3 regions of the Sphingomonas sp. GC_Shp_6 genome follow, and region 1 is predicted to be linked to each of the others. Evidence: predicted binding sites of a transcription regulator. Region 1 holds the regulator's gene; each other region holds the start of a gene.
The links. The regulator LexA, encoded in region 1, represses DNA repair genes until DNA is damaged. The targets are predictions, from matches to a motif close to GTTCCNCNCTTGTTCT.

Region 1 (6,931 bases):
CGGGGGCGAGAATGAGGGCGGCGGCGAGCAGGGTCCGGTACATGAGCTTCTCCTTTGAAGGCGTAACGTCGCAAAACGCGCATAGCTCCGCAACGAATATGGGTGCGCCGTCCACCACCGCCAGCGCGCGTGCGGATTTCACCACCGCAACCAGCCGTTGCACGCCCGGCGCCTTCGTCTACAAGCGCGCCCCATGATCCTCGTCGTCGACAATTACGACAGCTTCACCTGGAACCTGGTCCACTATCTCATGGAGCTGGGGGCCGAGGTCGAGGTGGTGCGCAACGATGCGATGTCCGCTGGGCAGGCGCTGTCCTCGGGGGCCCAGGCATTCCTGCTGTCGCCGGGGCCGTGCACGCCCAACGAGGCGGGCATCTCGCTCGACCTCGTCGCTGCGGCCGCCGACAGCGGCCGGCCGCTGCTGGGCGTGTGCCTCGGCCATCAGGCGATCGGCCAGCATTTCGGCGGCCGGGTCGAGCGCGGCGGGCTGATGCACGGCAAGACCTCGCCGATCGACCATGACGGCACCGGGCTGTTCGCCGGCCTGCCCTCGCCCTTCACCGCGACGCGCTACCATTCGCTGATCGTGAACGACGCGCCCGACACGCTCGTCGTCAACGCCCGCACGGTGGACGGCATCGTCATGGGCTTCCGCCACGCGACGCTGCCCATCCACGGCGTGCAGTTCCACCCCGAGAGCATCGCCACCGAACACGGCCATGCGATGCTCGCGAACTTCCTGCGGCTGGCGGGCATCGCTCACACGCTGCCCGAACGACTGACGCCCAGGCCATGACGGTGACCACGCTGCTGCCCGATCCGACGACGCCGCTGTCGCGCGAAAGCGCGCGCGCCGCGTTCGAGGATCTGCTCGAGGGCCGCGCCTCGGACGACGCGATCGCCGCGTTCCTGATCGGGCTGACCGAGCGCGGCGAGACCAGCATCGAGATCGCGGAGGCCGCGCGTGCGCTGCGCGCCCGGCTGATCCCGATCACGGCGCCCGCCGGCACGATCGACGTGTGCGGCACCGGCGGCGACGGTCATCACACGCTGAACGTTTCCACCGCGGTCAGCCTCGTCGTCGCGGCATGCGGCGTGCCGGTGGCCAAGCATGGCAACCGCGCCGCCTCCAGCAAGGCGGGCGCCGCGGACACCCTGGAGGCGCTCGGCCTCGACATGGAACGCGCCGGCGCTTCGGCCGAGGCGAGCCTCCACGCCATCGGCATCGCGTTCCTGTTCGCGGCCAACCACCATCCGGCGATGGCGCGCATCACCCCCATCCGCATACGCATCGGGCGGCGGACGATCTTCAACCTGATGGGCCCGCTCGCCAATCCAGCGGGCGTCACGCGCCAGCTGATCGGGATCGCGCGGCCCGATTACGTGGCCGTCTATGCCGACGCGCTCGAACAGCTCGGCACCGAGGCGGCCTTGGTCGTTTCGGGCGAGGAGGGGCTGGACGAATTGTCGGCCGCCGGCCCCAGCGTCGTCCGCGCGGTCGGTCGCGTCGCCTTGCCCGCACGCGTCGCGCCCGAGGATGCCGGCCTGCCCCGCACCCCGATTGCTGCGATCCGCGGTGGCGATCCGGCCTATAACGCCGCGGCCCTCCGCCGGCTGCTGGAGGGGGAGCGCGGCGCATACCGCGACGCGGTGCTGCTGAATGCCGCGGCGGGATTGATGGTGGCGGGGCACAGCGGCTCGCTGGCCGCCGGAGCCGAAGCCGCAGGCGCGGCGTTGGATGACGGGGCGGCGCTTGCGCTGCTCGAGCGATGGATCGCCTACCGATGAACATGCTGCAACGAATCCTCGAGACGAAGCGCGCCGAAGTGGCCGCGCGTAAGGCGACGACGCCGCTGTCGGTGCTCGACGAGCGGATCGCCGCCGCCACCCCGGTGCGCGGCTTTCGCGCCGCGCTCGATGCGAAGTCCGGCCCGGCGCTCATCGCCGAGATCAAGCGCGCGAGTCCCTCCAAGGGCCTGATCCGCAGCGATTTCGATCCGCCCGCGCATGCCCGCGCCTATGAGGCCGGGGGCGCCGCGTGCCTGTCGGTGCTGACCGACGAGGAATGGTTCAAGGGCTGCGACACCGATCTGGTCGAGGCGCGCGCCGCCTGTTCGCTGCCGGTGATCCGCAAGGACTTCATGGTCGATCCCTGGCAAGCGACCGAATCGCGCGGGCTCGGCGCGGACGCGATCCTACTGATCGTCGCCGCGCTCGATGACGGCGTGCTGGCGGAGATCGAGGCCTCGGCACGCGAATGCCATCTCGACATACTGGTCGAGGTGCATAACGCGCGCGAACTGGAGCGCGCACTGAAGCTCAAATCGCGGCTGATCGGCGTGAACAACCGCGATCTGCGCGACTTCAGCGTCGATTTCGCGCGCACCTATGATCTCGTTCGCCATGCGCCCAAGGATTGCACCTTCGTCGCCGAAAGCGGTCTCACCACCCGCGCCGATCTCGACGCGATGGCCGCGCACGGCATCCATTGTTTCTTGGTCGGCGAAGCGCTGATGCGTGCCGACGATGTCGAGGCGGCCACGCGCGCGCTGATCGGATGACCGGCCTGACGCATCTCGACGCCGACGGCGCCGCGCATATGGTCGATGTCGGCGCCAAGGCGGCCACCGCGCGCGAGGCGGTGGCGACCGGACGGATCTCCATGGCACGCGACGCCGCCGCGGCAATCGCGGCGGGCGCGGTGAAGAAGGGCGACGTGCTCGCGGTGGCGCGAGTCGCCGGCATCATGGCCGCCAAGCGCACCAGCGACCTCGTGCCACTCTGCCACCCGCTGCCTCTCACCCGCGTGTCGATCGATCTCGCGCTCGACGACGGCGGCGTCACCGCGACCGCGACCGCGGCGACGGACGGCAAGACCGGGGTCGAGATGGAGGCGCTCACCGCCGTCTCGGTCGCGCTGCTGACGGTGTACGACATGGCCAAGGCGCTGGACAAGGCGATGACGATCGACGGCGTCCGTCTGCTGGCCAAGCGCGGCGGCAAGTCCGGGCACTGGCAGGCGTGACGCTCGTCCCCGTCGCCGAGGCGCAGGCGCGGCTCTTCGCCCTGTCGCCGCGCCTACCCACCGAACGCGTCGGCTTGCGCGAGGCAGCGGGCCGCTGGGCGGCGGAGGACGTGACCGCGCTGCGCACCCAGCCGGCAGCCGATCTGTCCGCCATGGACGGCTATGCGATCCGGTTCGCGGACCGGCACGGCCCCTGGCGGCTGATCGGGGAAAGCGCGGCGGGGCGGCCCTTTGCCGGCCATGTCGGCGCGGGCGAGACGGTGCGGATCTTCACCGGCGCCGGCATGCCCGAAGGCGCGGACACCGTGCTGATCCAGGAAGAGGCCGCGCGCGACGGCGACCGGGTGATGCTCGACGGCGAAGGCCCGATGACCGAAGGGCGCAACACGCGGCGCAAGGGCCTGGATTTCACCATCGGCGACCGGCTCGTGGCGGCGGGCGAGCGGCTGACGCCCGCGCGGATCGCGGTGGCGGCGACGAGCGGCCGCGGCATTTTGCACGTAAGGCGCCGGGTCCGCGTGGCGGTAGCGGCGACGGGCGACGAACTCGTGCCGCCGGGATCGACGCTTACGGGGCTGCAATTGCCCGAGTCGAACGGCGCGATGCTCGCTGCGATGCTGGCGGACCTGCCCGTCGATGTGATCGATCTCGGCATCCTGCCCGATCGGCTCGACGCGCTGCGCGATGCGTTCGCCTCGGTCGAAGCGGATCTGCTCGTCACCACCGGCGGCGCGTCGGTCGGCGATCACGATCTCGTCCGCCCCGCGCTGGAGGCGGCGGGCGGAACGATCGATTTTTGGCGGATCGCGCTTCGCCCCGGCAAGCCGATGATGGCGGGGCGGCTGGGCGACGCCGTGCTGCTCGGGCTGCCGGGCAATCCCGTTTCGGCGTTCGTCACCGCGGTGCTGTTCGTGAAGCCGCTCGTCGCGCATCTGGCCGGGGCGGCCGATCCCTTTCCGCCCACCGTTCGCACGACGCTCGGCGAGGATCTGCCGGCCAACAACGCGCGCACCGATTATCTGCGCGGACAGCTTCGCGACGGGCTCGCCTACGCGTCGTCGATCCAGGACAGTTCGATGCTGCTGACGCTGGCGCGCGCGAACTGCCTGATCGTGCGCGCGGCGAATGCCCCCGCGGCCCGCGCCGGCGACTCGGCGGAAATCCTCGTCATCGCTTGACGGCAATTTTTATGTTCCGTATAAGTTCGACGTCTGTTCTGGACGGAGGATCGCCATGCTCACGCGCAAACAGCACGAGCTCGTCTGCTTCATCAACGATCGCCTGAACGAAACGGGCGTCTCTCCGTCGTTCGAGGAGATGAAGGAGGCGCTCGACCTGAAATCGAAATCGGGCGTTCACCGGCTGATCTCGGCACTCGAGGAGCGCAACTTCATCCGCCGCCTGCCGAACCGTGCGCGCGCGCTCGAGGTGCTACGCATGCCCGAACGGCCGGAGAAGAAGGCGGCGACCAAGCCCGCCAAGGCGCCCGAGCTGAAGCCGGTGCCGCAGGCCGCCAACGACGTGATCGAGATCCCGCTCCACGGCCGGATCGCGGCCGGTGTGCCGATCGAGGCGTTCGAGGGCAGTTCGATGCTCGCGGTGCCCGCAGCGCTACTGGGCTCGGGCGAACATTATGCACTCGAAGTCTCGGGCGATTCGATGGTCGAGGCGGGGATCCTCGACGGCGATTACGCGCTCATCCGCCGCACCGAGACGGCGCGTGACGGCGAGATCGTGGTCGCGCTGATCGAGGACAGCGAGGCGACGCTCAAATATTTCCGTCGCGAGGGCGCGATGGTCCGGCTCGACCCGGCAAATCGCGCCTATGATCCGCAGCGCTATGCGCCCGCGCAGGTGCGCGTACAGGGCAAACTGTCCGGGATCCTGCGCCGCTACGATTGAGGCGAACGGCCTTCGCGGGCGCGCGGATCGCTGACACGCCAGCCGTGCCGTGCGGGCCAACGGTCCCGGCGCACGACCGTAAGCGTCGGCGCATCGCGCCAGGGGTGGCGATCGGCGGGATCGCGGACGGTCATGACCCCGCGCCCAAGCGTGATCGCCACGCCGCCGGTTTTCACGAGCACTGGCTTGTCGAGCTTCAGCCAGCGCGGGCGGCACGCCTTGGGCAACCAGCGCTCGCTGATCGCGATGTCCGCCGTCGCGCACGCCGCGATCAGCTCGGGCGCCTCCAGCCGATAGCCGCTGCGTGTCGCGAGGATGCGCCAGTGGCGGCCGGCCGCCACACGATCGGCGATGCAGGCGTCGCGGCTGCACCGGGCGTCGTTCCGATCGGACAGCAATTCGGGCAGCCCCAGCACGCCGCCATTCTCGCCGAGCGTCGTCGCGGTATAGTCGCCGGTGCGGTCGCGCAGCAGCGCGAGGCCGCCCTCCGGCGTGCGCATCGCGACATGGCGTCCGTCGCCGGTGACCAGCAGATCGGGCGCGGGCGTCGTGACCGCCCAGAGCGCGCCGATCGCAAGCGGGATGACGCCTAGACGCCGCACCCGCGTCCGCCACAGCGCGATCCACAAGCCGCCGACGATCGTCAGCGCATAGGCGCCGGTCGGCATCGCCGGCAGGGCTGCGACCGATCCCGGCGCCGCCGCGGTGGCGCGCGCCATCCACAGCAGCAGATCGAGCGACCGCGCCGTCAGCCACCACCAGGGCGCGCCCAGCCCCACCCCGTCGAACAGCAGCGCCAGCGCCTCCAGCGGCATGACGACGAAGGTGGTCAGCGGGATCGCGACCAGATTGACGATCGCGCCGTACACCCCCTCCTTATGGAAGTGAAACACCGCGATCGGCATCAGCGCGAGTTCGACCACCAGCCCGGTAAGCAGCAGCGATCCGCCCTCGCGCAGCATCCGCCGTCCCCGCGCCTCCTCGTGCGGGCCGAACAGCGCGTGGATGCGCGGATGTTCGTGCAGCGCCATGATCGCCGTGACCGCGGCGAACGACAATTGGAAGCTCGGTCCCGCCACCGCCTCGGGCCAGGCGAGCAGCACCACCACCGCCCCAGTCGCGACGAGCCGCAGCGTCATCGCTTGCCGCCCGAGCGCGAACGCCGCCAGCACCAGCAAGGCCGCCACGCAGGACCGGATCGTCGGCACCTCCGCGCCGGTGAGCAGCGTATAGCCGATTGCCGCCGCCGCGCCCGCCAGCGCCGCGATCATCGGCAGTCGGACGCGCAGCGCCAGCGTCGGGCTGAGCGCGAGCAGCCGCATCACGATCAGCATCGTCGCCGCCACCGCGGCGGTGATGTGCAACCCACTCACCGAGAGCAGATGCGCCAGCCCAGCCTTACGCATCGCATCCGAATCGTCCTGCGTGATCGCGCCCATGTCGCCGGTCGCGAGTGCGGAGGCGATGCCGCCCGCGCTGCCGGGGATCTTCGATTCGATATGCGCCGAAAGGCTGGCGCGCAGCCCCGATCCCGGCGCCCCGGCCGCCACCAGCCGCACCGGCGCGAAGCCGCGCCCGGTCGCGCCGATCCGCGCGAACCAGGCGGCTTGCGCGAAATCATAGGCGCCGGGCACGGTCGGGGGGGCCGGCGGCATCAACCGCGCACGCAGCGCCACCACCGCGCCCGGCGTCACGCCCCGGGGCGCGTCGGCGGTGGCGAGGTTCACGCGTACGCGCGCCGGCAGCGCGACCGGTTCGCCGTCCACGCCCGTCGCACCGGCGCGCGGCGCCAGCGTCAGCCGCACGAGGTCGCGCGCTGGCAGCGGCTCGACGCGCTCCACCATGCCGGCGAAGCTGGCGATGGCGGGCGCGCCGAGCACCGGGGCGGCGACACGCTCCGCGCGCGCCCAGATCAGCATCGCCCCCAAGGCCGCCATCAACAGCGCGATCGCCGCCGCCCGCGCCGCGCGCCCGCCCCGGCCGACCGCCAACGCCATGAGGCCG
Region 2 (6,931 bases), on a different contig from region 1:
TGATGTCCGAGCAGATTGCGACCATCAACGCTGATCAGGCGTTAGCTTTATGTGCACGGTCTGAAGATCAATTTTTTGATCGCAAGTCTAGGCATACTAAAGGAAAGACGGCATAAAAGATTGCTGTTGCATTTGGAAACTCCGATGGTGGAGAAATATCTTTCGGTATCAAAGACGACTCTGAAGAGTCGGATCCTGCCAAACGACTTTACACCTTTTCCGACCCGGAAGAGGCTAATGGCATTCTGCAAGCGCTTTATGAAATAAACCCGCCACTTATATTTCGATATTCATTTGTTAATGTGGCAAATCATAACGGCTGCATTTTACGGGTTTTCGTAGATAAGGGGCAGCACGTCCACGCAACGGCTGATGGAACGGTCTATCGGCGCGTTGGAGCCTCGAGTCTTCCGGTAAAGCACCCTGGCGATATTACCCAAATGTCTTTTTCAAAAGGTGCAATCAGCTTTGAAAACGTTAAATTAGAAGGTCATTCTCCGGAAGAGATAGTAGACTCGAACGAAACCCAGTATTTAACTCAGTCGATTCCCGAGCGCCCGGACGCCTTAGCTTTTGCTGTAAATGAAGGCCTGATTGACCGCACAGACTGGTCACCGGTTGTAGCAGGCGCATTACTCTTGGCAGAGAACCCGCAAGGGTTAATACCTACACGATGTGAATGCCGCATAGTTTTTTACGACATGCGTGAAGACAAACCGGAAAGAGAGCACTTAAAGCTAAATGAAACCATTGGGGGTCCACTTTTCCACCAAATACATAATGTCGTGAAACGCGTAACCGAAATATTATCGGATATTAGTATCATTACGACAGACGGCTTGAAAAAGGTAGACTACCCACCAGAAGCTATCTGGGAGATAGTTACTAATGCCATTATTCACCGCGACTACTCTATTGCTGATGACGTGCAGGTTGTAATATATCAAAATAGGATCGAAATAATAAGTCCCGGAACGTTGCCTGCATTTGTGAACATACAAAATATCTTGGATGTTCGCTACAGTAGAAATCCCAAAATTGTTCGAACTTTGCGCCGCTATCCCGATGCCCCAAATCAAGACCTAGGCGAAGGACTAAATACTGCATTCCAAAAAATGCAGGATCGCCGCCTCAAGGCACCTACAATTGAAATCCTGAATAACTACGTGAAAGTGACCATAGAGCACACCCCGTTAGCGTCTCCAGAAGAAGCCGTAATCGCGTTTCTAAAAAATAGTGATAGAATTACAAACCGGCAGGCCAGAGAGTTAACGGGCATCAAAAGCGAGAATCAGATGAAAGAAGTACTTTACCGCTTGCGAGATCAGCAAATTATATATTTAGATCCACTTTTGAAGGGCAACAAAGCAACATGGATGAAGCGATAGCCTTTAATCGTTATCTATCAACCTTCTACCCCAACAACGGCGCCAGATACCGCCCCGTAAAGCTCCCCGCCGCCTTCGCCACCGTTTCCGGCACGCCTTCGGCCACGATCTCGCCGCCCTTCACGCCGCCCTCGGGTCCCAGGTCGATCACCCAGTCCGCGGTCTTGATGACGTCGAGATTGTGTTCGATCACCACCACCGTATTGCCCTGCTCGACCAGCGCGTGGAGCACTTCGAGCAATTTGCGCACGTCTTCGAAATGCAGGCCGGTGGTCGGTTCATCGAGGATGTAGAGCGTGTTGCCGGTCGCCCGCCGCGACAGTTCCTTGGCGAGCTTCACGCGCTGCGCCTCGCCGCCGCTCAAGGTCGTCGCCTGCTGGCCGACCTTCACATAGCCCAACCCCACCTCGACCAGCATCGCCATCCGGTCGCGGATGGGCGGCACCGCGGCGAAGAAGGCGGCGGCGTCCTCGACGGTCATGTCGAGCACGTCGGCGATGCTGTGGCCCTTGAACTTCACCTCCAGCGTCTCGCGGTTGTAGCGCGCGCCGTGGCACACGTCGCACGTCACATAGACGTCGGGCAGGAAGTGCATCTCGATCTTCAGCACGCCGTCGCCCTGGCACGCCTCGCACCGGCCGCCCTTCACGTTGAAGCTGAAGCGGCCGGGCTTGTAGCCGCGCGCGTTCGATTCCGGCAGCCCGGCGAACCAGTCGCGGATCAGCGTGAAGCTGCCGGTATAGGTCGCCGGGTTGCTGCGCGGGGTGCGGCCGATCGGCGACTGATCGATGTCGATCACCTTGTCGAGATATTGCAGGCCGGTGATCCTGTCGTGCTTGCCCTGCTGGATGCGCGCGCCGTTCAGCTCGCGCGCGGCGGCGGCATAGAGCGTGTCGATCGTGAAGCTCGACTTGCCGCTGCCCGACACGCCGGTGATGCAGGTGAAGGTGCCCAAGGGAATGCTGGCGGTGACGCCGCGCAGATTGTTGGCCACCGCATTGTGGACGGTGAGCTTCTTGCCATTGCCCTTGCGGCGCTTGGCCGGCACCGGCACCTTGCGCACGCCGTTCAGATAATCGGCGGTGATGCTGGTCTTGGATTTGAGCAGCTGCTTCAGCGTGCCCTGCGCGACGACCGCGCCGCCGTGCACGCCGGCGCCCGGCCCCATGTCGATGATGTAATCCGCGGTGCGGATCGCATCCTCGTCATGCTCGACCACCAGCACGGTGTTGCCGAGATCGCGCAAGCGCCGGAGCGTGGCGAGCAGCATGTCGTTGTCGCGCTGGTGAAGCCCGATGCTCGGCTCGTCGAGCACGTAGAGCACGCCCGACAGGCCGGAGCCGATCTGGCTGGCGAGGCGGATGCGCTGCGATTCGCCGCCGCTCAGCGTGCCCGAGGTGCGATCGAGGTTGAGATAATCGAGCCCGACATTGTTGAGGAAGCCGAGCCGCTCGACGATCTCCTTCAGGATGCGCTCGGCGATCGCGTTCTGCTGGTCGCCCAGATGCTGCGGCAGATCGGTGAAGAAGGCGAGCGCGTCGACCACCGACAGATGCGTGGCATAGGCGATGTCCTTCATCGCGATCTTCACCGCCAGCGCCTCGGGCTTGAGGCGCGCGCCGTGGCACACCTCGCAGGGTGCTGCGGACTGGTACTTCGCCAGCTCCTCGCGCATCCACGCGCTCTCGGTCTGGAGCATGCGGCGGTTGAGATTGCCGATCACGCCCTCGAAGGGCTTGGAAACGTCGTACTTCTTCTTGCCGTCGATGAAGGTCAGCGTGACGGGCTTGCCCTTGGAGCCGTGGAGGATGGTGCGGCGCACCTCCTCGGGCAGCTCGGCCCACGGCGTCTCGAGCGAAAAGGCGAATTCGCGCGCCAGGCTGCCCAGCACCTGCATGTAATAGGGGCTGGGCGGATTGGATTTCGCCCAGGGCACCACCGCGCCCTTCTTGATCGACAGGCCGTGATTGGGCACGACGAGGTCCTCGTCGAACAGCAGCTTCTCGCCGAGGCCGTCACAGGCCGGGCACGCCCCCTGCGGCGCGTTGAAGCTGAACAGCCGGGGCTCGATCTCGCTGATCGTGAAGCCGCTGACCGGGCAGGCGAATTTCTCGCTGAACACGATGCGGCCGGGCGGCGCATGATCGCCCAGCACTTCGGATTTGGGGGTATGCGCCTCGACCGGATCGGCGGGATCGACATAGGCCAGCCCCTCGGCCAGCTTCAGCGCGGTCTCGAAGCTTTCCGCCAGCCGGGTCGCGATGTCGCCGCCCGTCACGAGGCGGTCGACCACCACCTCGATGTCGTGCTTGTATTTCTTGTCGAGCGCGGGCGCCTCGTCGATCTCGTGGATCTGCCCGTCGATCCGCACGCGGGTGAAGCCCGCCTTCTGCCATTCCTGCAGCTCCTTGCGGTATTCGCCCTTGCGGCCGCGCACGACGGGCGCGAGCAGGTACAGCCGCGTGCCCTCGGGCAGCGCCAGCACGCGGTCGACCATCTGGCTGACGGTCTGCGCGGCGATCGGCTCGCCGGTGGCGGGGCTGTAGGGCACGCCGACGCGCGCCCAGAGCAGGCGCATATAGTCGTAGATCTCGGTGACGGTCGCCACCGTGGAGCGCGGGTTGCGGCTCGTGGTCTTCTGCTCGATCGAGATGGCGGGGGAGAGCCCCTCGATATGATCGACATCGGGCTTCTGCATCAGTTCGAGGAACTGGCGCGCATAGGCCGACAGGCTCTCGACATAGCGCCGCTGGCCCTCGGCATAGATGGTGTCGAAGGCGAGGCTCGACTTGCCCGACCCCGACAGGCCGGTGATGACCGTCAGCGTGTCGCGGGGGATGTCGATATCGACGTCCTTGAGGTTGTGCTCGCGCGCGCCGCGGACGGAGATCTTGGTCAGGGACATGGACGAGTTCTACTTCTGTTCTGCAGGGAGCGCCAGAGGGCGGATCGGGCCGGGGGACGAGATAGGAACACGAACGTCGCCCCGCCACCATGGTTGCGCGCCGGGGTCGAAGCCCCGCTGGTTGAAGGTGGGCGATCGTGTATTATCTGTCTGATACACGAAAGGACGCGACCATGGCCAAGACGACGAAGATCCCCAAGCGCATCGCCGGGGTGAAGCTGCCCAAGGACCTGCGCAAGGCCGGCAACGCGCTGATCGAGCGCGCGCAGAGCCCCGAAGGACGGCAGGTGCTGACCGCCGGCCTCGCTATGGCCGCGACCGCCGCCACCGCCGCGCTCGCCAAGCGCGCGCAGACCCCGCCCGAGTCCGCGCGCCCCGCCCCCGAAGCCCCCGACGCCCCGCCCCAGGGCACGCAGAGCGCACCGGATCCGCAGGCGATGGCCGACGCCTTCATGGGCGCCGCCGAACGCGCGCTGGGGCAGTTTTTCGGGAAGCGGGTGTAGAACCCGATCCATCTGTCCGTTACCCCGGCCCGTCGATCGGCTACATGGCTCCGGAAGGGGGGGGACGGGACATGACGGCAGGCGGAGCAGTGCGGAACGGGTTGACGCGATGGGCGGTCATGACGCTGGCCATGATCCTCCTGTCCGTGGCCTCGTCGGGAAGCCGGGCGGCGCCGCCATCTGCGCAACGGCTTTCCCCTTCCGGCAAGTGGGTAGTCGCCTTCGACGATGACATGTGCACTGCGGCCCGCCAGTTCGGCGAAGGGCGTGACGAGATCACCATCGTATTCCGTCCCTTCCCCACCCAGCAAAACATGGAGGTGGTCGTCCTGGAACCCGGTCGCGGCACCGAGGACAGCCGTAGGGGGCGGGCCCAGATCGCCATCGATCCCGGCAATGTGAATGCGACCGCGTTCTATGAAAGCTTCGGCGTCGGCGATCATCGGCTCATCACGCATATCCACGGCGAGCGTGCGTGGCTGACTGCCTTGGCGAAGGCTTCCACGATCACGATCACGATCGGCAACAAGACCCGAACGGCGATGCTGACGTCGACCGGATTCCTGATGGCGACGCTCCATAGGTGCGAGGTTCAACTGCTCACCAACTGGGGCGTTGATCCGGCGCTGTTCTTCGACGCCGACCCGCCGACGCCGGTCGAGGGCAATCCTGGACGATGGTTCGGGCCGGACAGCTATCCGGTCGAGGCAATGCACGCCCGTGAGCAGGGTCGCGTCATCGCGCTGCTGGCCATCGACGTGACCGGGCAGGTTACCAATTGCCGCGTGGTCACGTCATCGCGATCCCGATCGCTGGACGCCGCCACCTGCGAGATCGCGAAGCGGATCCGCTACACTCCGTCACACGATACGGGCGGCAAGGCCATCGCAAGCTGGTCGATCCTGCCGGTCGTCTGGCAATTGCCTTAATCTAGAGCGTTTTCGACCAGCACGAACGGCGTGAGTCTGGTTGGTCAAAAGTTGCTTTGGCGGCGGTCACCTGCCGCGCTGGCACGTCGGGTTCGCCTTGCCCCGCCACGCGAGCGACGCGCGGTTCAGCGCCGCCATGTCCGCCTCGCCCGCCACCGCCGCCTCACCGAGCGCGATGGCGCGGGCCAAGGCGGCCGCGTCGGCATGCGCATAGGCCGGGCGGCGCGCGACATGATCGTACCAGCAGCCGCCGAACGCATGGTCGAGCAGGATGCGCTGGAAGCAATGATCCGCGCGCACCGGCCAGCCGCGCGGGGCCGCGAGCGCGGGGAGCGTGACGCGCGTGAGATGAAGCCACGCCGTCTCGAGTGCGGCGCGGGCGGGATCAGGGGACGGCATGCGCGGTGCTCCACGGATGGGAAGCCGTCATGGGAGCAAGTCCCATGACCTCGGACGCGGCTTTGGGCCGCGCAGGCCGGTCTGACCGCTGCTTGGCTCGACCGTAGCTTCGCTACGACCTCGCCCGGTCAGACGTGGATCGGCTTGCCCGTCACCGCCATCGCGGCTTCCTTCATCGCCTCGGCATGCGTCGGATGCGCGTGGCAGGTGTAAGCGATGTCCTCGCTGGTCGCGCCGAACTCCATCGCGATCGCGGCTTCCGCGATCATCGTGCCGGCGAGGCTGGCGACGATCCACACGCCCAGCACGCGGTCCGACTTGGCGTCCGCGATCACCTTCACGAAGCCGTCGGTGTCGCGGTTGGTCTTCGCACGGCTGTTGGCGACCATCGGGAACTTGCCGACCTTCACGTCGCCCTTTTCGCGCGCGGCCTCCTCGGTCATGCCGACGCCCGCGATCTCGGGCATGGTGTAGACGACGCTCGGGATCACGTCCTCGTTCACGATGCCGGTCTGGCCGGCGATGTTCTCGGCCACCGCGACGCCCTCGTCCTCCGCCTTGTGCGCGAGCATCAGGCCGGGGATGCAGTCGCCGATCGCCCACACGCCGTCGACGGCGGTGCGGAAGCTGTGATCGGTCGCAATCTGGCCGCGGGCGTTGGGCTCCAACCCGATCGCGGCGAGGTTCAGCCCGTCGAGATTGGGCTTGCGGCCGATCGCCACCAGCACCGCATCGGCCTGAAGCGTCTCGCCCGTGCCGCCGGCCGCGGGCTCGACCTGAACCGAGGCGCGTTCGCCCTGGACGGTG
Region 3 (6,931 bases), on a different contig from region 1:
GCCGCCCGCCCGGCCGCGGCGGCTGGCTATAGGCGGCCACCACCGAATGCCCGGCCGCGACGAGCGCGTCGAGCGTCGGCACCGCGAAGTCGGGCGTTCCCATGAAGATGATGCGCATCGCCCCCTCGAACACGCTGGCGGGCAGCCGCGCAACCCCCTATCTGTTCTCCGATGGCCTCCCCCGAGATCGAGACATTGACCCAGGCGCTCGCGCGTCTTCCCGGGCTCGGCCCGCGTTCGGCGCGGCGCGCGGTGCTCCATCTGCTCAAGAAGCGCGAGGGTGCCTTGGGGCCGTTGCTCGCCGCGCTCGCCGCAGTCGACGAACGGCTCGTCACCTGCACCACCTGCGGCAATGTCGATACCGCAAACCCGTGTGCGGTGTGCGCCGATCCGCGCCGCGACCAGCGGTCGCTCTGCGTGGTGGAGGAGGTGGCGGACCTGTGGGCGCTCGACCGTTCGCGGCTGTTCCCGGGGCGTTATCATGTGCTGGGCGGCCGGCTTTCCGCGCTGGAGGGCATCCGGCCCGAGGATCTCGCGATCGACGCGCTCGTCCGCCGGATCGAGGCGGGCGGGATCGACGAGGTGGTGCTCGCCATGAACGCCACGCTGGAAGGGCAGACGACGGCGCATTACATCGCCGACCGGATCGAGCGTTTCCCCATCCGTGTCACCCAGCTCGCGCACGGCCTGCCCGTCGGCGGCGAGCTCGATTATCTCGACGAGGGCACGCTGGCGCAGGCGCTCCGCGCCCGGCGCCCGGTGGCGTGAGCCCCGCTCGCTTGACGTCCTCCCTCTGCTTGACGCCGACGCCGCGCTTCCCCTAGCAGCGCGCGCATGGCCGTTCTTCCCATCGTCGAGATCCCCGATCCGCGCTTGCGTGCGCTCTCCCTCCCCGTCGAGACGGTGGACGACGATGTCCGCCGGCTGATCGCCGACATGACCGACACGATGTACGACGCCAAGGGGATCGGCCTCGCCGCGATCCAGGTGGGCGTCGCCAAGCGCGTCGTCGTCATCGATCTGCAGGAGCGCGAGGACGAGGAGGGCAAGCCCGTCCGCGATCCGCGCGCCTATGTGAACCCCGAGATCCTCGAGGTGAGCGAGGAGCTGTCGACCTATAACGAGGGCTGCCTGTCCATCCCCGAACAATATGCCGAGGTGGCGCGCCCGGCGCGCTGCCGCGTCCGCTGGCTGGACGGCACGGGCGAGTCCCGCGAGGAGGAGATGGACGGGCTGCTCGCCACCTGCATGCAGCACGAGATCGATCATTGCGACGGCGTGCTGTTCATCGACCATGTCTCGAAGCTGAAACGCGACATGTTGTTGAAAAAGCTGGCGAAGGCCCGCCGCCTGGGGTGATGGCGGGCGATCGGCAGGGCCTCATGAAAATGGCGCTGTTCTATCCCGATCGTTCGATCTATGTTCCGCCCATGTCCTGGCTTTTCCTCGTGCGTATCACCTTCGCCCACTTCGCCGGAGCCGGTCGGTGGAACTGATCCTCGTCGCGCTTCTCGCGCTTGCGATCGGCCTGCTCGCCGGCTGGCTGCTGGCCTCGCGCCGCGGCACCGCGCTCGCGAGCGAACTCGCCGTCGCACGCGCCCGGGCGGGCGATGCCGAACTGATGCGCACCGCCCGCGACGCCGTCGAGCGCGAACGCAACGCTGCCTTGCAGGAGCTGGCGAGCCTGCGCGCGCAGGGCGAGGCGCGCCACGCCGCGCACCAAGCCACGCTCGCCGAACTGAAGGAAGCGCGCGACGCCATGACCGCGCAGTTCGGCGCCGCCGCCGCCCGCGCGCTCGAAACCGCGCAGGCGCAGTTCCTCGAACGCGCCGAAGCCCGCTTCCGCCAGTCCGAAGAGGTGTCGGGCCAGAACCTCAAATCGATGCTCCAGCCGGTCAGCGACCGGCTTCAGCGCTACGAGGAGGCGGTCGGCAAGGTCGAGGCGGATCGCCGCGACGCGTTCGGCGATCTGAAGGGCCAGATCGAGCAGATGCGTATCGGCCAGGAGAAGGTGTCGAGCGAGGCCGCCAAGCTCGTCAACTCGCTGCGCAACGCCCCCAAGTCGCGCGGGCGCTGGGGCGAGCAGCAGTTGAAGAACGTGCTCGAGACCTGCGGCCTATCCGAACATACTGATTTCCAGACCGAGGTGAGCGTCGCGGTGGAGGACGGCCAGCGGCTGCGCCCCGACGCGATCGTCCGCGTGCCCGGCGGCCGCAGCCTGGTGATCGATGCCAAGGTGTCGCTCAACGCCTATCAGGACGCGTTCGGCGCAGTCGACGAGGAGGAGCGCGCACGCGGCCTGACCGCGCACGCCGCCTCGATGCGCGCACACGTCAACGGCCTCGGCAACAAGGCCTATTGGAACCAGTTCAAGGATGCGCCCGACTACGTCATCATGTTCGTGCCGGGCGAACATTTCCTCTCCGCCGCACTCGAACATGATCCCACCCTGTGGGATTTCGCCTTCGAAAAGCGCGTGCTGCTCGCCACCCCCACCAACCTGATCGCGATCGCGCGCACCGTCGATGCGGTATGGCGTCAGGAGAAGATGGCGAAACAGGCGCAGGATATCGGCGCGCTCGGCAAGGAGCTCTACGAGCGGCTGGCCAAGGCGGCGGGCGACCTGCGCAAGGTGGGCGGTGGCCTGACGAGCGCGGTCAACAATTACAACAGCTTCGTCAGCAGCTTCGAAAGCCGCACCCTGGTGACCGCGCGCAAGTTCCGCGACCTCAACATCGACACCGGCGCGCGCGAGATCGACGACGTCGCCCCGGTGGAGGCGCTGGCGCGCTATGGCGACGCACCGGCGCTGATCGCGGCGGGTGAGGGGGAGAGCTAGCGGGAGTGACCATGGACGGCGCCAGCGGGCAACGCGCCGATGGGGGCCCCATGTCGAATTGCAGTCCGATGACGTTACTTTGACCCGTTCGCCCTGAGCTTACCGAAGGGCCTATTCCGAATGCGACGGCGTGACTGCGAAAAGCCTGCTTCGACAAGCTCGGCACGAACGGATTCGTGCTCCGATCAAGCCAATGTCATCGCGCCCTAAACCAGATCCCGCGCCAGCACCTCATAGGCCATCACCGCCGTCGCGACGGCGGCGTTCAGGCTGTCGGCCTTGCCGTGCATGGGCAGCTTGACGAGCAGGTCGCAGGCGTCGGCATAGTCCGCCGGCATGCCCTGGGCCTCGTTGCCCGTCAGCAGAAAGGTGGGGGCGGCGTAACGCGCAGCGCGATAATCGGTGTTGGTCTGCAGGCTCAGCCCGACGAGCTGCCCCGCGCCACGGCGCAGCCACACGAGGAAGTCCTCCCAGCCACAGCGCACCACGGGCACGGTGAACAGTGCGCCCATGCTGGCGCGCACCGCTTCCACGCCGAACGGGTCGGCGCATTCGCCGATCAGGATCAGCGCGCCCGCGCCGACCGCATCGCCGGTGCGCAGGATCGTGCCGAGATTGCCCGGATCGCGCAGCCGCTCCGCCACCAGCCAGATCGCCGCGCGCGACCGGTCGAGATCGTCCAACGTACAGGCGAATTCGTCGAACACGCCGACCACCGCCTGTGGATTGTCCTTGCCCGAGAGCTGGGCGAGGATCGCGGGCGTCGTCTCGATCGCCTCGCCGTCGCTCGCCTCGACGGCCTTCACCAATTCCCACACCAGCGCATGGCCCGCGCTGGCGGCGGCATAGAACAGCACGCGCGGGACGCGCCCGGCCTCGCGCGCCTCGGTCAGGATGCGCAGCCCCTCGGCCAGGAACTGGCCCTGTTCGCGCCGGCCCTTCTTGTCGCGCAGCGCCCGCACGCGCTTGACGAGCGGGTTGGAATAGGCGGTGATCTCCCGCGGCATCGGCGCTCAATCCTCGCCGAACTTGGCTTCCACCAGATCGCACAGTGCGGTCACCGCGCCCTCGGCGCCATCGCCGTTCGCGCTGATCGTGATCGTGTCGCCCATCGCCGCGCCCAGCATCATCAGCCCCATGATCGACGTGCCGGTGACATGGCCCGAGCCGTCCTTCACGACGGTGATCTCGCAGGGCTGGGTGGCGGCAAGCGTGACGAACTTGGCGCTGGCGCGGGCGTGCAGGCCGCGGCGGTTGGTGATGCGGACCGCACGCGCGACGTCGCTCACGCCGCCGCCTCGCCCAGCACCTCGGAGGCGACGGAGATATATTTCCGCCCCGCCTCGCGCGCGGCGGCGACCGCATCGACCACCTTCATCGCCTTGCGCGCGGAGCCGAGCCGGATCAGCATCGGCAGGTTCATGCCCGCGATCACCTCGACCCGGCCGCGCTCCATCAGCGAAATGGCCAGATTGGACGGCGTCCCGCCGAACAGATCCGTCAGCACGATCACACCGCGGCCGATATCCACCGCCTCGATCGCGGCGGCGATATCCGCACGGCGGCTCTCCATATCGTCATCGGGGCCGATGGCGATCGTCGCGATCCGCTCCTGCGGGCCGACGACGTGCACCATCGCGGTCACGAATTCCTCGGCGAGCCGCCCATGGGTCACCAGCACCAGGCCGATCATCGCGAACGCATATCCCTCATCTTGGCTCGACCGGCGATCCTTCCAGCGAGTCCTGCGGCGCCGCCCCCAGGTCGCGATGCGCAACCGTGGGCGAAAATCCCGCGTCGTGCAACCGCCGCGCGACGCGGTCGGTCACATGGACCGAGCGGTGTCTCCCCCCGGTACAGCCGAACGCCACCGTCACATAGGATTTTCCCTCGGCGCGGTAGCGCGGGAGCAGCAGCAGCAGCAGCTCCTCGATCCGCCCGACCGCCGCCTCATAGGCGGGATCGGCCGCGACATAGGCGGCGACATCGGCGTCGAGCCCGGTGCCGGGTCGCAGCACGGGATCCCAATGCGGATTGCGCAGGAAGCGCATGTCGAACACCAGATCGGCGTTGCGCGGCACGCCGCGGGCGAAGCCGAACGACATGACCGACAGCGTCGGCGCGCCCCGTTCCTCGCCGGCGAAGGTGGCGCGGACCTGCTGCGCCAGTTCGTTGGCGGCCAGGCTGGTGGTGTCGATCAGCCGGTTGGCGAAATCGCGCAGCGGGCTCAGCAATTCGCGTTCGCGCGCGATCCCGTCGCTTGCCGGGCGATCGGGCGCGAGCGGATGGCGGCGGCGAGTCTCGGAATAGCGGCGCTCCAGCTCGCTGCCCGCGCAATCGAGGAACAGCGTGCCGACCTCCAGCCCATGGCGCTCGCGCAGGTTGCGGATGCGCTGCACGATCCGGGCGGGATCGAAATCGCGGGTGCGCGCGCCGATCCCCAGCGCCAGCGGCTGCGCGGCGTCGGCCGCGGTGGCGGGCAGAGGGGCGTCGAGCAGCCGGTCGAGCAATTCGAGCGGCAGATTGTCGACCACTTCCCAGCCGATATCCTCCAGCGTCTTCAGCACGGTGGATTTGCCCGCGCCCGACATGCCGGTGACGAGCAGGATGTCCTTGCGTTCGGCGATCATGTGGCGGGCTCCTGCAGCAGCGCACGCTCGACGAGGATCGGGGCGGAGGCGGGATGGGGGTCGATCGCGATCTGCCGCACGTCGATCCCCGCGATCCGCCGCACCCGCTGCTCGGGCATGCGCGGCACCGGAGTTTCGAGGCGGACGAGCAACGCCACGGGAACGTCGGAGGCATAGGGCTCGGCGACGATACCCAGGCCGCGGATTTCCAGTTTGCCCGCGATCGTCTCGGGCGGGCGCGCCACCAGCCGCGCGCCGCTCTGCAGCAGCAGCGTATAATCGTCGCTGACGAGCACCGCACCCCGATCGATCAGGCGCAGCGCGAGATCGGATTTCCCCGATCCCGACGGTCCTTCGATCAGCACGGCACGGCCATCGATCGCGACCGTCGAGACATGGAGCGTTTCGGAGGAGATGGCGGCCAAGGGCAAGCTCCGTTCGGGATCAGCGTGGGGCCGCGAGCGCCAGCCTGACGACGAAGCGGGCGCCACTCAGCCGATCCTCGCGCGATTCGACGGTGATCGAGCCCTGATGCCCGTCGACGATCGTGCGCGCAATGGCGAGGCCCAGGCCCGAATGCTGGCCGAACGCCTCGCTTTCGGGCCGGATCGACTGGAAGCGGCGGAAGATCGCCTCGCGCGCGTCTTCGGGAACGCCCGGCCCTTCGTCGTCGATCCGAACCACCAGCTCGCCGCGCTCGCGCGTGCCGAGGATCGCGACGACCGCACCGTCGGGCGAAAAGGACAGCGCGTTGTCGATCAGATTCTCGAACACGCGTTCGAGCCGCGCGCCTTCGCCCATCGTCACGAGCGGGACGTCGACGGGATGATCGAACAGCAGGCGGATGCCGCGCTCCACCCCGCGGGCATGGCGTTGCGCCACGAGCCCGGCGATCAGCGCGCCCAAATCCACCGGCTCGAACTTCGCGCGGCTGAGCTGCGCGTCGAGCCGCGACGCCTCCGAAATGTCGGTGATGAGCCGGTCCAGCCGGCGGACATCGTCGCGGACCACGGCGAACAATTGCTCCTGGAGCGCCGGATCCTTGACATGCGCCAGCCCCTCGACCGCGGAGCGGAGCGAGGCGAGCGGGTTCTTCATCTCGTGCGTGACGTCGGCGGCGAAGGCTTCGGTCGCATCGATCCGCGCCCGCAGCGCCAGGCTCATGTCCGACAGCGCCCGCGCAAGCATGCCGAGTTCGTCGCGGCGGGAGGGCAGGCGCGGCACCACCACCTCGCGCGCGCGCCCCAGCCGCACGCGGACCGCGGCGCGTGCCAGCCGGCGGAGCGGACGGACGATCGTGCGCGCGAGGAACAGCGACAAGAGGATCGAGAGCACGGTCACCACCGCGAGCACGAGGCTGAGGCGGAAGCGTTCGATCCGCACGGTTTCGGTGATGTCGCGCGCGTTCACCGCCGTCATCACCACGCCGCCCTGCGGCAGCGGCGCGGCGGCGGTGATGACG

Region 2: uvrA (excinuclease ABC subunit UvrA) is a predicted target of LexA. The motif match lies at 4,300-4,315, and genes of this name have one in related genera.
Region 3: rmuC (DNA recombination protein RmuC) is a predicted target of LexA. The motif match lies at 1,422-1,437, and genes of this name have one in related genera.

Annotation. Positions count from the first base shown of each region.
Region 1 covers NZ_JALNUO010000004.1:206,392-213,322, forward strand. The annotation lists gene OXQ95_RS07305 (hypothetical protein) at 1-163, opposite strand, end outside; gene OXQ95_RS07310 (aminodeoxychorismate/anthranilate synthase component II) at 194-796, shown strand; gene trpD (anthranilate phosphoribosyltransferase) at 793-1,788, shown strand; gene trpC (indole-3-glycerol phosphate synthase TrpC) at 1,785-2,561, shown strand; gene moaC (cyclic pyranopterin monophosphate synthase MoaC) at 2,558-3,025, shown strand; gene glp (gephyrin-like molybdotransferase Glp) at 3,022-4,203, shown strand; gene lexA (transcriptional repressor LexA) at 4,259-4,927, shown strand; gene OXQ95_RS07340 (ComEC/Rec2 family competence protein) at 4,918-6,931, opposite strand, start outside.
Region 2 covers NZ_JALNUO010000012.1:97,351-104,281, reverse strand. The annotation lists gene OXQ95_RS18825 (ATP-binding protein) at 120-1,388, shown strand; gene uvrA (excinuclease ABC subunit UvrA) at 1,414-4,293, opposite strand; gene OXQ95_RS13905 (hypothetical protein) at 4,467-4,796, shown strand; gene OXQ95_RS13900 (energy transducer TonB) at 4,916-5,725, shown strand; gene OXQ95_RS13895 (GCN5-related N-acetyltransferase) at 5,792-6,124, opposite strand; gene lpdA (dihydrolipoyl dehydrogenase) at 6,253-6,931, opposite strand, start outside.
Region 3 covers NZ_JALNUO010000003.1:102,451-109,381, reverse strand. The annotation lists gene fmt (methionyl-tRNA formyltransferase) at 1-118, opposite strand, end outside; gene recR (recombination mediator RecR) at 172-768, shown strand; gene def (peptide deformylase) at 835-1,359, shown strand; gene rmuC (DNA recombination protein RmuC) at 1,487-2,839, shown strand; gene OXQ95_RS04880 (RNA methyltransferase) at 3,046-3,846, opposite strand; gene OXQ95_RS04875 (HPr family phosphocarrier protein) at 3,853-4,128, opposite strand; gene OXQ95_RS04870 (PTS sugar transporter subunit IIA) at 4,125-4,532, opposite strand; gene rapZ (RNase adapter RapZ) at 4,549-5,469, opposite strand; gene OXQ95_RS04860 (HPr kinase/phosphatase C-terminal domain-containing protein) at 5,466-5,900, opposite strand; gene OXQ95_RS04855 (stimulus-sensing domain-containing protein) at 5,914-6,931, opposite strand, start outside.